One region of the Micromonospora sp. NPDC049679 genome, then DNA from elsewhere that is predicted to be linked to it. Evidence: predicted binding sites of a transcription regulator. Region 1 holds the regulator's gene; each other region holds the start of a gene.
The links. Region 1 encodes HrcA, which represses chaperone genes, less so after heat shock. Its sites were predicted from a motif close to GGTTNGCACNCTCNNNNNGAGNGTGCNAACC; they were not measured.
Positions count from the first base shown of each region.

Region 2: groL (chaperonin GroEL) is a predicted target of HrcA. The motif match lies at 2,322-2,352, and genes of this name have one in related genera.
Region 3: AB0J06_RS08675 (FmdB family zinc ribbon protein) is a predicted target of HrcA. The motif match lies at 3,629-3,659, and genes of this name have one in related genera.

Region 1 covers NZ_JBFANZ010000024.1:64,092-69,575, reverse strand. The annotation lists gene AB0J06_RS17360 (DUF4870 domain-containing protein) at 7-663, opposite strand; gene hrcA (heat-inducible transcriptional repressor HrcA) at 890-1,912, shown strand; gene dnaJ (molecular chaperone DnaJ) at 1,994-3,130, shown strand; gene AB0J06_RS17345 (16S rRNA (uracil(1498)-N(3))-methyltransferase) at 3,135-3,878, shown strand; gene AB0J06_RS17340 (serine protease) at 3,968-4,753, opposite strand; gene AB0J06_RS17335 (SDR family oxidoreductase) at 4,892-5,484, opposite strand, start outside.
Region 2 covers NZ_JBFANZ010000002.1:57,715-63,198, forward strand. The annotation lists gene AB0J06_RS01995 (sugar porter family MFS transporter) at 1-79, shown strand, start outside; gene AB0J06_RS02000 (hypothetical protein) at 179-409, shown strand; gene groL (chaperonin GroEL) at 507-2,129, opposite strand; gene AB0J06_RS02010 (hypothetical protein) at 2,414-3,490, opposite strand; gene AB0J06_RS02015 (cold-shock protein) at 3,671-3,874, opposite strand; gene AB0J06_RS02020 (GNAT family N-acetyltransferase) at 4,315-4,770, shown strand; gene paaN (phenylacetic acid degradation protein PaaN) at 4,807-5,484, opposite strand, start outside.
Region 3 covers NZ_JBFANZ010000009.1:95,542-101,025, forward strand. The annotation lists gene AB0J06_RS08645 (oxygenase MpaB family protein) at 1-855, opposite strand, end outside; gene AB0J06_RS08650 (Fur family transcriptional regulator) at 899-1,324, opposite strand; gene AB0J06_RS08655 (DUF2231 domain-containing protein) at 1,547-2,026, shown strand; gene AB0J06_RS08660 (translation initiation factor 2) at 2,036-2,356, opposite strand; gene AB0J06_RS08665 (hypothetical protein) at 2,444-2,623, shown strand; gene AB0J06_RS08670 (flagellar biosynthesis protein FlgA) at 2,620-3,108, opposite strand; gene AB0J06_RS08675 (FmdB family zinc ribbon protein) at 3,260-3,604, opposite strand; gene AB0J06_RS08680 (5-formyltetrahydrofolate cyclo-ligase) at 3,711-4,325, opposite strand; gene AB0J06_RS08685 (diguanylate cyclase) at 4,411-5,484, shown strand, end outside.

The DNA.
Region 1 (5,484 bases):
ACTCGCCTACTTGATCCAGGAGACCGTCATCGGGTAGCGGTAGAGCTGCCCCTCGTTGGCCCGGACCCCGCCGATGATGCCGAAGATGATCGGCACGAGCGGTACCAGGAACAGCACCATCGGGATCACCAGCCAGAAGAGGCAGCCGCCGAGGGCCAGCGAGACGAACGAGACGATCGACCAGAGGATCTGGAAGTTGAGGGCGGCCACCGCGTGGGCCCGGACCGTCGGCGACTGCTGCCCCTTGGCGAGCAGCGCGATCAACGGTGCGACCCAGCCGAGGGTGCCCCAGCTGATCAGCGCGCCGACGGCGCCGCCGAAGTGGGCGATCAGCGCCCAGGTCTTCTCGTCGTTGTCCGCGTAGCCGCTCGGGATCCCGCCGGCGCCGTAGTAGCCACCGGCTGGCGGGTAGCCGCCGCCGGGCGGCGTGCCGTACGGCGGGGGAGGCGGGTAGCCGGCACCGGGTGGTGGGTAGCCGCCACCGGGCGCCGGCGGTGGGTAGCCGCCACCGGCCGGTGTGCCGTACGGCGGTGGCGGCGGGTAGCCGGGAGGGCCGGACTCGCCGGACGTGGGGTGGGACCCGGGGCCCGGGGGTGGAGACGTCGGGTGCGGGGGTGTGGCACCGGGATCGCCGTCTCCGAACGGGCGAGGTGGCTCAGTCATGAAAATCACCGTAGGGGCCGGCATCAACGGATGCGAGGTAACACTCGGACCGCCGCGCTGATCGGGGCTTTCAGCACTCGCACCGTCTCGGATACAGCTACCGCGTACCGTATTTGTCCGGCATATACTGCTCCACCGGCAATGTGATCATCGCTTCCGCCTGGTCGCCGACGTATGCTGGCACTCGCTACAGTCGAGTGCCAGCGTAGTGCGCGAGGAGGTGGAGATGGGTCTCGACGACCGGAAACTCGACGTGCTCCGTGCCATCGTCGAGGACTACGTTGCGACCCAGGAACCGGTCGGCAGCAAGACGCTCGTCGAACGGCATCAGCTCGGCGTGTCGCCCGCCACGGTGCGCAACGATATGGCCGTGCTCGAGGAGGAGGGCTACATCCGGCAACCGCACACCAGTGCGGGCCGCGTCCCGACCGACCGCGGCTACCGGCTCTTCGTGGACCGCCTCTCGCGGGTGAAGCCGCTCACCCCGGCCGAGCGCCGGGCGATCGAGCGTTTCCTGGTCGGCGCGGTGGACCTCGACGACGTCGTGCACCGCACCGTACGGCTGCTCGCGCAGCTCACCCGGCAGGTCGCCGTCGTGCAGTACCCGAGCCTGGCCCGATCCTCGGTCCGTCACCTGGAGCTGGTGCCGATCTCCACCACCCGGCTCATGCTCGTCATGATCGCCGATACCGGTCGGGTCGAGCAGCGACTGGTCGAACTCCCCGGCCCGGTGCCGGCCGACGACATCACCGACCTGCGCCGCCTGGTCAACGAAAAGCTCGGCGGCAAGCGTCTCTCGGACACCCCGCCGCTGGTGCAGGCGCTGGTCGAGGAGGCGGTGCCCGCCCTGCGGCCGGCGATGGCCACTCTCGCCTCGGTGCTGCTGGAGACCCTCGTCGAACGGCACGAGGAGCGCATCGCCCTGGCGGGTACGGCTAACCTGACCCGGGGTGGCGTCCTCGATTTCCAGGGCTCGTTACGCCCGATCCTCGAGGCGCTCGAGGAGGAGGTCATCCTGCTCAAGCTGATCGGTGAGGTGGAGCCGAGCACGCTTCGGGTGCGCATCGGCGACGAGAACGAGTTCGACAACCTCCGGTTGGCCTCCGTGGTCAGCACCGGTTACGGACCGGGCGCCACCATCGTGGGTGGCCTCGGTGTGCTGGGGCCGACCCGGATGGACTACCCCGGCACCATCGCCACGGTGCGTGCCGTGGCACGCTACGTGGGCGACCTGCTGGCCCAGAACTGACCCGCCGGCTCGGCACCGACCACCGGCGGACTGCCCACGCGAGACTGACATCGCGCGACTGACATGAGGACACGGAACGCAGTGGCCAAGGACTACTACGGGATTCTCGGCGTGAGCCGGGAAGCCTCCGACGACGAGATCAAGCGGGCCTACCGGAAGCTGGCGCGCCAGTTCCACCCGGACGTCAACCCGGATCCCGAGGCGCACGAGAAGTTCAAGGACATCAACGCGGCGTACGAGGTCCTCTCCGACGACCAGAAGCGGCAGATCGTCGACCTGGGCGGAGACCCTCTCGCGCCGGGCGGCGGTGGCGGCCCGGGCGGGCCCGGCGCCGGCCCGTTCGTCGGCTTCCAGGACATCATGGACGCGTTCTTCGGCGGCGCGGGCGGCGCGTCCCGCGGGCCGCGGCCGCGGACCCGGCCCGGCGCCGACGCGATCCTGCGTCTGGAGCTCGACCTCAACGAGACCGCCTTCGGCGTCGAGGCGCCGATCACCGTCGACACCGCCGTGGTCTGCACCACCTGCTCCGGCGCCGGCACGGCCGACGGCACCCACCTCGCGACCTGTGAGGCGTGTGGCGGGCGGGGCGAGGTTCAGTCGATCCAGCGCACCTTCCTCGGTCAGGTCGTCTCCTCCCGCCCCTGCACCGTCTGCCAGGGCTACGGCACGGTCATCCCGCACCCCTGCCCGACCTGCGCGGGTGACGGCCGGGTCCGCACCCGCCGTTCGCTGACCGTCAAGATCCCGGCCGGGGTCGAGGACGGCATGCGGATCCGCCTCGCCCAGCAGGGCGAGGTGGGCCCCGGTGGCGGCACCGCCGGTGATCTCTACGTGGAGATCCACGAACGGCCGCACGACGTCTACTCCCGCAAGGGCGACGACCTGCACTGCCGGGTCACGGTTCCGATGACCGCGGCGGCCCTGGGCACCCGGTTGACCATCAAGACTCTCGACAGCGAGGAACCGGTCGACGTCAAGGCCGGCACCCAGCCGGGCGCGACGCTGCGGCTGCGCGCCCGGGGCGTGCCACACCTGCGCGGCACCGGTCGCGGCGACCTCTACGTGCACCTCGACGTGCGCACGCCGACCAAGCTCGACGCCGACCAGGAGCGGACGCTGCGCGAGTTCGCGAAGACCCGCGGCGAAGAGGTGGCCGAGCTCAGCAAGCAGGGCGGCTTCTTCTCCCGGATGCGCGACGCCTTCAACGGCCACGCCTGACCCGGTGAGCGCACCGCTGTTCCTGGTCGGGTCGCTGCCGTCGGGCGACACCTACACCCTCGGCGGGGCCGAAGGTCACCACGCCGCCACCGTGCAGCGGTTGCGGGTGGGGGAGGAGTTGCTCCTCGCCGACGGACGCGGTGGCAGCGCGACGGCGGTGGTCACCGCCGTCGGCCGGGGCCACCTCGATCTGTCGATCCGCTCCCGCCGGCACACCGAGCCGCTCCACCCGCGCCTCGTCGTCGTGCAGGGGATCGCGAAGGGCGACCGGGGCGAACTCGCCGTGCAGGCGATGACCGAGGTCGGGGTCGACGAGATCGTGCCCTGGGCGGCGGCGCGGTCGGTGACGCAGTGGCGCGGTGACCGGGGCGCGCGCGCCCGGGACAAGTGGGCGACGACCGCCCGGGAAGCGGCGAAACAGGCCCGTCGCGCCTGGCTGCCGGTGGTCGCCGGGTCCGCGTCCGACCCCGACGAGTCGACTGCGGCGGTGACCCGCCGGCTCGGCGCCGCCGCGGCGGGCTTCGTGCTGCACGAGGAGGCGGAGACCCGGTTGTCGACCGTGGAGCTGCCCGACCAGGGGGAGATCGTTCTCGTGGTGGGGCCGGAGGGTGGCATCGCCCCCGCCGAACTCAAAGCGTTCGAGGCGGCCGGCGCGCGGTCGGTGCGCCTGGGCGAGGCGGTGCTGCGCACATCGACGGCGGGGGTGGCCGCGCTCGCCGTCCTCTCGGCCCGGCTCGGCCGATGGTGACGATCACGCCGCACGCCGGCACCGTCAGGTAGAGACGGCGCCGCCCCGCCCGAACGGGTCCGGGCGGGGCGGCACGGGCGGTACGGCAGCTACAAGCCCGCGGCGGCGGAGGCGATGGCCGAGGCGAACGTGCTGACCTCCGTGTAGACGCCGGGGTAGTTGGGGCGGGCGCAGCCGTTGCCCCAGCTCACGATGCCGACCTGGATCCACGCGTTGGCGGCGTCCCGGCGGAACATCGGGCCACCGGAGTCACCCTGGCAGGTGTCGACCCCGCCCTGCGCGTAGCCGGCGCAGATTTCCTCGTTCGGGACCAGATCCGGGTACGACTGCCGGCAGCTCGCGTCGCTGACGAACGGCACCTGCGCCTTCAGCAGGTAGCGCTGCTGTGCGCCGCCCTCCCGGTTGGCGCCCCAGCCGGCGACGGTGAAGGTGCCGCTGTTGTACGCCGTCGTGGTCGCGATCTTCAGCGTCGGGAGGCTGACCGGGCTGGCCAGCTTGATCAGCGCCCAGTCCTTGCCGGTGCCGTTGTACCCGGGCGCGCGGTAGACGTAGGTGGACTTGCGGGTGATCCGGGTCGACGACTGCAGGTCCACCGACCCCATCGTCGCGGTGATACTGGTGTTGGCGCCCGTCCTGCTCACGCAGTGGGCGGCCGTGATCACGATCTGCGTCGTGTAGAGGGCGCCGCCGCACCCCATGGAGAGCCGCACCATCCAGGGGAACTCGCCTTCCGCGGCTCGCGTGCCGCCGACGACGAACGGCGTGACCCCCGGGTCCGGGGCGGCCGCGGCCGGCGACGCCACGGCGACCGCGCCGAACGACATCGCGGTCAGCGCGGCCGCCGCCGCGCCGAGCAACTTCTGCCAACGAACCATGGCTCCTCCAGCGGGGGCGCGACGTGCCCCACGGGCACGCCGACGGATCAGTGCCGGCAGCGTACGAAGCGCGATAGAGCCATGACAATATGTCGATGCCATACCAGTTGCGTCATAGCGACCCGACGTGGCGCGGGCTCAGCTGCGCAGGTAGGACGCCCCGTTGAGATCGATGATCGTGCCGGACGCCCACTCCGCCTCCGGCGAGGCGAGCCAGTGCACCGCCGCGGCGATCTCGTCGGGGCGGGCGACGCGGTTGAACGGGCTCTGCGCCCGGATCTCGGCGCCGCGTGCGGCCTTGAGGTGCTCGTTGGTCATGTCGGTCTCGACGAAGCCGGGCGCCACGGCGGCCACCGCGATGCCGTACGGGCCGAGCGCCACCGCGAGCGACTGGGTCAACGCGTTGAGCCCCGCCTTGCTGGCGCCGTACGCCGGCTGGCTCGGCTCGCCCCGGAACGCGCCCCGCGAGGAGACGTTGACGATGCGACCGCCGCGCTCCCGCATGTGCCGCGCCGCGCACCAGATCGCGTTGGCCGCGCCGACCAGGTTGGTGTCCAACGTGCGCCGCCACTGCTGTTGCCACTGCTCGTACGACGTCTCGAGGACCGGGTGGGGCTGGTAGACGCCGGCGTTGTTGACCAGCACGTCGAGCCCGCCGAGCCGATCGGCCGCGCCGTCGACCATCTGCTGGACCGCGGCCGGGTCGGTGAGGTCGGCGCGGACCACCACGT
Region 2 (5,484 bases), on a different contig from region 1:
GATCTTCGCCGCCCTCGCGCTGATCTTCGTGCTCCGCGCGGTGCGCGAGACGAAGGGGCGCGAGCTGGAAGACATGTAAAGCCATCGAAAAGGGTGAACGGGAGCTTTCGCCAGATAGCGCCATTTCCCCGCCGGGCCACCCCGCCCCGACCTACGGTGACGAGGGAAGGAGGCGGTCATGGTCAACGAAGAAGAACCGCCGGACGATCTCCACACCGTGACGCGGGCGCACCTGGTCGGAATGCCCGCGGAGGCGACCGGTGGCCGGCTCGACTACGCCGGCATCGCCGAGCCCGACGACCTGGACGGGCTGGTGGCCGACGAGCCGGTCGTGGTGGACGCGCCCGTGCGGCAGGTGCGGGAGACGGTGTCCCAGGCGGAGAAGCGACGCAACCAGCCGCGACACTAGAACGATCCGCAGGGTTGGCGACACTTCGGAACGGCCAGGACATGAAGAAGGGGCGGACCGCTGACGCGGCCCGCCCCTTCCCCGTAGAGCGGTGGACTTAGAAGTCCATCTCCCCGCCGCCCGGCGCACCCGCCGGGGCCGGGTTCTTCTCCGGCTTGTCCGCCACCACAGCTTCGGTGGTCAGGAACAGGGCCGCGATCGACGCAGCGTTCTGCAGCGCCGAACGGGTCACCTTGGCCGGGTCGATGATGCCGGCCTTGAGCAGGTCGACGTACTCACCGTTGGCGGCGTTGAGGCCGTGGCCCGCCTCCAGGTTGCGCACCTTCTCCACCACGACGCCACCCTCGAGGCCGGCGTTGACGGCGATCTGACGCAGCGGGGCGTCCAGCGCGAACCGGACGATCTGCACACCGGTCGCCTCGTCGCCGACGAGGTCCAGCTTGTCGAAGGCGGTCTTGCCGGCCTGCACCAGCGCGACGCCACCACCGGGGACGATGCCCTCTTCGACGGCAGCCTTCGCGTTGCGGACGGCGTCCTCGATGCGGTGCTTGCGCTCCTTCAGCTCGACCTCGGTGGCCGCGCCGACCTTGATGACCGCAACACCGCCGGCCAGCTTGGCCAGGCGCTCCTGCAGCTTCTCGCGGTCGTAGTCGGAGTCGCTCTTCTCGATCTCGGCACGGATCTGGTTGACCCGACCCTGGATCTGCTCGGCGTCACCGGAACCATCGACGATCGTGGTCTCGTCCTTGGTGATGACGATCTTGCGAGCGCGGCCCAGCATGTCGAGGCCGGCCGCGTCGAGCTTCAGGCCGAGCTCCTCGCTGATGACCTGGCCACCGGTGAGGATGGCGATGTCGTTCAGCATGGCCTTGCGGCGGTCACCGAAGCCCGGCGCCTTGACGGCGACGGACTTGAAGGTGCCGCGCACCTTGTTGACGACCAGGGTGGCCAGGGCCTCGCCCTCGACGTCCTCGGCGATGATCACCAGCGGCTTGCCCGACTGCATGACCTTCTCGAGGATCGGCAGCAGGTCCTTCACCGAGGAGATCTTGCTGTTCGCGATCAGGATGTAGGGCTCGTCGAAGACGGCCTCCATCCGCTCGGGGTCGGTCATGAAGTAGGCGGAGACGTAGCCCTTGTCGAAGCGCATACCCTCGGTGAGCTCGAGCTCCAGGCCGAAGGTGTTGCTCTCCTCGACGGTGATGACGCCTTCCTTGCCGACCTTGTCCATCGCCTCGGCGATGATCTCACCGACGGTGCTGTCACCGGCGGAGATCGACGCGGTCGAGGCGATCTGCTCCTTGGTCTCGACGTCCTTGGCGAGCTTGGCCAGCTCCTCCGCCACGGCGCCGACGGCGGCCTCGATGCCCCGCTTCAGGGCCATCGGGTTCGCGCCGGCCGCGACGTTGCGCAGGCCCTCGCGGACCAGCGCCTGGGCGAGGACGGTCGCCGTCGTCGTGCCGTCACCGGCAACGTCGTCGGTCTTCTTGGCGACCTCCTTGACCAGCTCAGCCCCGATCTTCTCGTACGGGTCCTCGAGCTCGATCTCCTTGGCGATGCTCACACCATCGTTGGTGATGGTGGGAGCGCCCCACTTCTTCTCAAGCACGACGTTGCGGCCACGGGGGCCGAGCGTCACCTTTACGGCGTCGGCGAGCTGGTTCATGCCCCGCTCGAGGCCGCGGCGCGCCTCTTCGTCGAACGCGATCATCTTGGCCATACGGCGTTGTCCTCCTGGACGCTCGCGACACTCGGGGCCCTGTCGGACCCGCGATGCCGCCTGCTTTACGCACCTTCGGACGTCACTACCTGGCGACAGTGACGTCCGCCGGCCGGGCCGGATAGCCCGCGACGACCGGCCATAACCGCTCGCTCTTCGGAGAGTCCGCGCCCATGGCCCCACCGCCCCGACCATTGGCACTCACGGTCTGCGAGTGCCAACCACTTGTTTAGCACTCTCCCCTGCCGAGTGCAAGCGGCTTGGGGCACCCGCACCGTTCCGGCTCACCCCAGTTCGGCCGCCAACTGCCCGGCGGTCACCGGAGCTTCCTGGGCCCGCTGCTCCGCATAGGTGACCACGAGACCGACCAGATAGACACCGTAAAGCGGCAGATTGAGCAGCGCCGCGACGAGAGTCATCGCCACGATGCCGACCGACAGCCCGACCGACCCGGTCTGGTCGACGTCCACGGCGACCATCCCGAGACTCCCCAGCACGCCGACGACGACGACATTTCCGGCGGCGGCGACCAGGGCGACGACGGCGACCCGGCCGAGCACCATGCCGAAGCGGTTGTGGAACATCCGGAACGACCGGCCGATGGGATTGGCGCGCTCGAAGAGGACGATCGGCCCGACCAGGCTCAGCACGAAGATGAAGTAGATGCCGGGCAGGACGCAGGCGCAGAAACCGGCGGCCACGATCACGCCGGCGAGCAGCGACCAGCCCCACAATGCCGGCGCGCGGCGCAGGCCGTAACGGAGCGCCGCACCCAGCCGCACCGGCTCGCCGAGCGCCTGCCGGGTTACCGCCCACGTGCCCGCGGCCCAGCCCATACTCTGGATCAGGCTGATCAGGACGGCGGCGACGATCACGACCCCCACGAAGGCGACGAAGTCGCGGAACAGGGGCTCGAACTGCGCGGCGTCCGGCTCCCCGGCGCCGTACACCGGTGTCACGTTCTGCCGCAGCGGGAGCGTGGCGAGACCGAGCACGACCGCCGGCACCGCCTGGGTGACCAACATGATCAACAGAACCATCCACCAGCTTCGTCGGACCATGCCGCCCACCCGGGCGAGCCATCCGCTGATGCCGACGCCGGGAGGCGTGACGAGCGGGTCGTTGGGGTCGAGATAGCCCGGGCCCGACGGCCAGTAGCCCCAACCGGGCGGGTAGGCGCCGGCGGGAATCGGATAGCCGGGCGGGTAGGCGCCCGGGGGAATCGGATAGCCGGGCTGCGACCCCTCGACGGAAAATGCCCACGGCGGAAGGTTCGACGGAAGGTTCGGCGGCTGCCGATCCGGGCCCGGCTCAGGGCCGACGCCGGGCTGGGGCTGATCCGGCGGAGGCTGGTCGACCATGACTCTCCTCGCATAGCTGGCTCGCGACAAATCACGATCTTGCAGCTAGTCATACGGAAGAGGCATCGGTCGGTCGGCTACCCGACGCGGAAACGAACCAGGCGCCGGTACACACCTCGCGAGGGCGGAGACATGCCCTTGATCAATGGAGCATCGGCGGCATCAGCGGCCGGGGCACGCTCAGGCGATCAGGCGTACCTTTTCGGCCTGCGGGCCCTTCTGTCCCTGCGCGACGTCGAACTCGACGCGCTGACCGTCGTCGAGCGCCTTGTAACCGTCCATCTCGATGGCCGAGAAGTGGACGAAGACGTCCTCACCCCCGTCAACCGCGATGAACCCGTAGCCCTTTTCGCTGTTGAACCACTTGACGGTGCCCTGTGCCACGGTGCACTTCCTCACTTCGATGGTGCTGGGTCTCGACGACCCCCGGCTGGCGCATTCGCTGGCCGGAGCCGCCGATCCGTGGTCCGTGCCGGTCCCGGAAACCAGCGGCCGAAATCGCACGCTACACGAGGCATCCCAGCGGTGCACTACCCCAAAAAGGACACTGCGGATCGGCTGTCCTGATTCTCGCCGCCTGCCCAGACGCACTGTCGTTGATCGGTCATGGTCACTGCGCGCGCCGCACGGAGCCCGTCCGGCACCATGGCCGAAGCCGGCCGGCCAGATCGACAGTTCTCTGGATCGTGCCGGCACGCTGCCGGTTCGGCCGCGGCCCAACCCGCTCACCCTCCACCTGCGACGCCGTCCCGCGTGCCACCATGATCTGCGTGACCCCGCCAGGAGCGACCGTACGGCGGATCCGTGCGGAGGACGCCGCCCGGATGCGCGCCCTGCGTCTGGAGATGCTCGCCGACTCGCCGCTCGCTTTCATCGAGACGATCGCCGATGCCGCCGCCCGGACACACACCGAGTTCGCCGCGCGGGTCGCGCGGCTCGCCGTCGGGCCGGAAGCCGCGCAGTTCATCGCCGAGGCCGACGGCCGGTTCGTGGCGCACGCGGGAGGGCTGGTCGCCCCCGACGACCCCACCATCACCGTGATCTTCGCTGTCTACATCACGCCGCCCTGGCGCGGCCGAGGGCTGCTCGGCGCGCTGGTCGACGGGGTCGCGGCGTGGTCCCGGTCGGTCGGACGACCCGAACTGCTGCTCGAAGTGGTGGTCGGCAACGACCGGGCGGTGCGGGCGTACGAGCGGATCGGTTTCGTCGACACCGGCGTGCGGGTCCCGCACCCCACCGTGCCGACCCTCACCGAGCTCCAGATGCGCCGCATGGCGTGAGGGCCCCTCCTGTGCCGGAAGGGCCCTCCCGCGGCGTCAGTGGTGGCGGCGGGACTGCACGATGCGGAACCGGTTCGCGACGTACGCGCCGTCGGTCAGCGCGGCGTTGGCCGCCGGGTTCGCCCCGCTGGCGTGGAAGTCGGAGAACGCCGCCGACTGGTTGACGAAGACCCCGCCGGTGAGGTTGCACGACAGGTGCACGCCGACGTCGACCGCGGCCGCCTCGGCGGCGTCGAGCACCTTCTCCTCCGTCGAGTAGACGGCGGCGGTCAGCGCCCCCCGCTCCCCGACCGTGTCACGGAAGATCTGGAGGCTGTGCGCGGTCGAGTCGGTGGCGATGACGAACGAGATGGGTCCGAACCACTCCCGGCCGTACGTCTCCGCGCGGTCCGCGCCGAGCTTGATGATCGTCGGGGTACGGACGACCGCCCCGGGATGGGCCGGGTGTGTCACCTCGCGCGAGGGCAGCACGACATCGCCCACCCCGGCCGCCTCGTCGAGCCGGGTGAGGACGCCGTCGTTGACGATCGCCCCGGTCAGCTCGACGCCACGCGCCGGGTCCGCGGTGATCTTGCCGACCGCGCCGGCGATCCCGGCGGCCACCTCGTCGAAGCTCTTGTGCCCCTGGTCGGTGCTGATCCCCTCGGCGGGGACCAGGATGTTCTGCGGGGTGGTGCACATCTGCCCGCTGTAGAGGGTCAGCGAAAAGCCGAG
Region 3 (5,484 bases), on a different contig from region 1:
GGCCACCGGGGCGTGGCGGGCGGCCCGTGCCATCGCCGCCTGATAGATCGGCCCCTCCACGAATCGGCGTGGAACCGCGTTGAGCGCGAGCCGCAGCGTGCGGACGGTCAGCGCCGCGGAGAGGTCGGTGGTGGGCAGGCCGGGGGAGCCGTACATCCGCCGGGCCCAGGGCGGCAGCAGGCCGAAGGCAGCGCCGGCGAGTCCGAGGTACGCGAACCGCGGCGGTCCCAGGTTGAGGGTGAGCCGCCACGGCAGGCTCAGCTTCCACGGCAGCGGCGGCGCGGTGAGGAAGAAACCGGTCTCTGCCGCGTCCCGGGTCATCCGCAGTTCCGGCCGGATCTCCCGGTAGTACTCCTCGACCTCGGCCGCCGTCCCCGGGACGGTTACCGGGTCCAGTCCGATCAGCGCCGCGACGCGTCGCTGCTCCGTGTAGTACGCGTCGACCTCGTCCCCGGTCAACGCCAGCCCCGCCCGGCGCGCGGTGGTCACGAACGACTCGACCTCGGCCACGTGCACCCACCGGAGCAGGTCGGGCTCGTCGATGCGGAACTCGTCGCCGGTACGCGGGTCGACCGCCCGCATCCGGGCGTGCCGCTTGCGGATGCGCTCCCCGGCCGCGCGCGCCTGTGCGGTGGTCCCGTAGATCGTGGTGGCCACGTAGGTCGAGGTGCGCACGAGCCGACCCCATGCGTCGGAGCGGAAGTTGGAGTTCTGCGCGACGCCGGCGACCGCCCGCGGATGAAGTGCCTGCAGGTAGAGGGAACGGAGACCGGCGACGATCAAAATCGGCTCGCTGTGCACCTTCCAGGTGACCGAGCCCGGTCCGAACAGCCCGAGGTCTTCCTCTGCGTCCATGCCACCAAGGTTGCCATGGTCCCCGGGCCACGGTGGCGGCGCATCACTCGTCGGCGCGGCGCTCCGCCTGGCAGGCCGGGCAGAGTCCCCAGAACGTCACCTCAGCCTCGTCGACGGTGAAGCCGTGGACGGCGTCGGGTTCGAGGCAGGGCGCCGCGCCGAGCGCGCAATCGATATCGGCGACCTCGCCGCAACCGCGGCAGACGACGTGGTGGTGGTTGTCGCCGGTGCGGGCCTCGTAGCGTGCGGGGCTGCCGGCCGGCTCGATGCGTCGGGCGAGACCGGCGCGGGAGAGGGCGCCGAGCACGTCGTAGACCGCCTGGGTGGAGACCGAGTCGAGTCGGTGACGCACCCGGGTGGCGATCTCGTCGACCTCGAGGTGTCCGCCGCCCGAGAGGACGCCGAGAACGGCGAGGCGTGGCCGGGTGACCCGCAGCCCCCGCGACCTCAGCAGTTCCTCGTCCGACACCCAGTCATCACAACACGCCGACCAATGCCCTTCAACCAGCAGTCGTGTCGGAGGTCGGGCCGAACACCACGGGCGTCTCGTCGATCGGTGCGCGTTTCTGTGCCGATCGGCTGAACCGGACCGATCTCAATTGCGTGTACCCGGTTGCGGGGGGCCGCTCGCTTGGGCCCCGCGCCATACCCTGGCGTGGCGGTTCAATGCTTCCCCTCGAGGAGGACGTCGATGTTCGACGAGTTCATGGGCATGCCGATGCATCCGCTGCTGGTGCATGGCGTGGTGGTCTTCGTGCCGTTGCTGGTACTGGCGGCGCTGGCCTACGCCCTGGTGCCGCGGGTGCGCGACCGCGTCGGCTGGGCCGCCGCGCTGCTCGCCATCGCGGCTCCGGTCTCGGCCTTCCTGGCCACGCAGTCGGGGGAGGCGCTGGAGCGCCGTCTGGTGGCGAAGGGTTATCAGGGCGAGGCTCTCGCGAAGATTCAACAGCACGCCGAGTACGGGGACATGACGTTCTGGTTCTCGCTGGGCCTTGCGGTCGCCACCGGACTGCTGCTCTGGGTCACGAGCGGCAGCCGCCGCGTGTCTGGCCTGCCGTCCTGGGTGGGCCTAGTACTGACCGTCGTGATCGTGGTGTTGGCCGTCGTCGCCAGCATCTACGTCTTCCTGGCCGGGGACTCCGGCGCGAAGATGTTGTGGAGCGAGGTCTGATCGCGGCGATCAGAAGAGCACCCGCGAGCAGAGCAGACAGACGACGACGAGCAGGACGGCGCCGGCGACCAGCCCCACGCCGTAGGTCAACGTCCGGGCGCTCTGCTCGTCGGCTTCCACGGCCGTCTCGTCCTGCGCCGGCAGTTGCCGCGGCGGCGGTGGTTGCATCACCACGGGTGGGCGCCAACCCGGTGGCGGGGGCGCGCTCGGCGGGGGTCCGGCGTACGAGTGATCGTCGCGCGGCGGGGCCGGTGGGCCGGGCGGGGCGTCGGGGCCGTCAGGCCGGCGCCAGAACCGGTCGTCCGTCGGCTCATCGCTGCGGGTCGTCACGCCGAACGACGCTACCAATTGCCGTGGACGGACCGGGCCGAGTGCCCGTGCCGGTCCGGCGCGGGTACGCTGCGGAGCGTGAACGGGGTGGATGGGGACCGGGCGCCGGGCGCGGCCGGGGACGATGACCGGACGGTCGACCTGAGCCACGACGGCCTCGGCCTGTTGCCGGAGCAGAGCTCGGACGACACGGACCGGGGTTGGGGTGAGAGCCCGTCCTCGAACGACGACCGGCTGCTCGCCGATCGTCCGCCGCACTGGGGCTAGCCCGTCTGTACGATCACCCCGAAACGGGTGTTTTCCGGCATTATGCTGGTCCTTCGTGCCGCCTCCGGCTTCATCGCCAGGTAGATCGCGGCACCGCCGGCCGCCTCCACGCCCGGCACCGCCAGCACCAGCGCGCCGGCGGCGACGACCAGCGGCTCGACCGGCGCGCGGCTGCCGGCACCGGGCAGAGCGAGCAGGTCCACCCGGTCGCCCGGCCTGACCACCGCGAGGGCGGCGGGCTCGGCCAACCGTACGGGCAGCCCGACCGAACCGGCGGGGAGTGGCCGACGGCCTCCGTCGGGGACGGGGGACGCGCCGGGGACCGCCGCGGGACAGGACGCGACCGGCTCCCGCGCGTACAGGACGCCTGCCGCGGTCGCCAACAGAGCCGCGACCAGCGCCACCCGTAACGCCGTCACCGGTCGGGGCAGGCGCGGTCGCCGCAGCGGGCCGAGCGGACCGTCCCGGACGTCGGGTGTCACCATCACGCCTCCCGTCGACAGCGCGGTGGCGTGCCTCGCATGCCTACCGGTGGCAGCAGGTTAAGCAGTGCCGGGCCGCGCGGCGGTATGCCGGCGGCCCGTCTGTGGATAACCCGGAGGCCTGTGGACAGCCGCCGCGGTAGGACTTGATCTGCTAGGAGGCGCTGCTCGAGGAGGAAGCGCCGGACGAGGCGGCGGGGGCGGCCGACTTCGGCTTGGAGCCGGAGTCGCCAGTCGAGCCGTTCGCCGCTGCCGGCTTCGCCGCGGGCTTGCTCTCGGCGGGCTTGCTCTCAACCGTCGAGGTGGCGCCGGACGAGCCGTTGGCGCGTGAGTCGGTGCGGTAGAAGCCCGAGCCCTTGAAGACGATGCCGACGGAGTTGAAGACCTTGCGTAGCTTCCCCTCGCACGCCGGGCACTCGGTCAGCGGCTCATCGGCGAAAGATTGCACCGCCTCGAGCTGATGGCCGCAGGCGGTGCAGGCGTACTGGTACGTGGGCACGGTCTCCTCCGAATCTTGCCAAGTGGTTGGCACTCGACGCATTCGAGTGCCAATGGTGCGTCATGAAACCCTCCCCCGTCCACCCGGGCAGCGATGGTCACACTCGTCAGGGCGACAGCGGACGCAGCCCACCGGGCATGATCACCGCCCGGACACGGTGGTCGTGGGCCTCCGCGGGTACGGTTTCGACCAGTTCGCCGTCGTGGAGCAACGCCACCGTGAGCACCCCGCGCCCGACCCGCGCCAGCGCCCGGTCGTACGACCCGCCGCCGCGGCCCAGCCGGACGCCGCGCCCGTCCACCGCCACCGCCGGAACGACGACAAGCTCGGCGTCCCCGATCGCGGCCGCTCCGAGCCGTGCGCCGGCGGGCTCGCGCAGGCCACGCCCGGCGGCGGGCAAGGGCGATCCCGGCACGTAGCCGGCCCAGTCCAGATCGAGATCGGATCGGAGCACCGGCAGCAGCACCCGCCCGCCCGGCCCGACCGCGGTCGCGAGCACGTCGGGCAGGTCGGGACCGCCCGGCTCGCTGCCGACCGGCGCGTATCCGGCGACGCAGCGCGGCGCGAAACGCCGTATGAGATCGGCCACCGCCACCTGGACCTGCGCGGCGGCGGCGGCGCGCGCCTCGGCCGGCAGCGCCCGGCGGCGGCGGAGGATATCGGCGCGGAGCCGCGCCTTCGCTGGTCGCGCGGCATGAGAATCATCGCGAAAATCCGACACGCAACACCCCTGCGGCAACGTCTGCGAAACATGCGACTTGTGTCAGCATCGCAGCAAGGGGTGCGGATCCGCCGGGGGGCAACGAGTGACGCTGCGTGGACGGTTGACCGCGGCGTTTCTCGCTGTCGTGCTCGGCCCGGTGCTCCTCGGCGCCTTCTTCGTCGGGGCGACCGTCGCCGCGGTCAGATACAACCGCTCAATGGAGCGACTCGACCTCGCCGCCACGAGCGTGCGCACCTCGGTCAACGCCCTCTGCCAGCAACTACACGCCGCCGCCGACGCCGTCGCCATGCTCGCAGACCCGTCGCGCGTCGCCGTGGCGGCCAACCAGGTCGTCTCGCGCGGACTCGCCTCCGCTGTCGTGGTCACCCGCCCCGACGGCAAGCAACTCTTCGCCACCCCCGCCCGGCCGCCGCTGCCGTGGGCCGACTGCGCCGCGGCCGGCGGGACGGCCGGCCCCGAGGCGATCAGCGTGCGCGTGGAGATCCGGGACGCCGGCGGAGAGCCACTGGGCGAGGTCGTCGTCGCCCGGCGCCTCGACACCCCGTTCGTCACCCGGCTGGCGGCCGCGACGGGCGCCGCCATCACGCTGCTGCCCGGCGACGCCACGCCACCCGACTCGCTGCGCAGCACGGAATCCGCGGACGTGCGCGACGCCGTGGTCGCCGCGGCACAGCGCCTACGCGGCGACCGGACGGCCGACACCGACGTCGGCCGGTACGTCCGACGGGTCGGACCGTCCCCCGGACAGCCACTCCCGCTGGTGCTCTCCGTGCCCCGCACCGTGCCGCAGGGGCTGTACGCGGTGCTCATCGTCACCGTTCTGCTCGCCGGCCTCCTCGCCGTGCTGGCCGCCTGGTGGCTGGCCCGCTCCACCACCCGACCCCTCGCCGAACTCGCGCACGCCGCCGACCGGGTCGCCGACGGTGACCTGGCCGCCCGCGTGCCGGTACGGACCAACGACGAGGTGGGACAGCTGGCGAGCGCGTTCAACCGGATGACCCGGGAGACCCAGACCTACGTGCAGGCGCTGACCGTCAGCCGGGACCAGTTGCGTGGGCACCTCGCGATCCTCGGCGACACCCTGTCCAGCACCCATGACCTGAAGCGGATCCTGCAGGTGATCCTGCAGACCGCGCTCGTCGCGACCGGCGCCCGG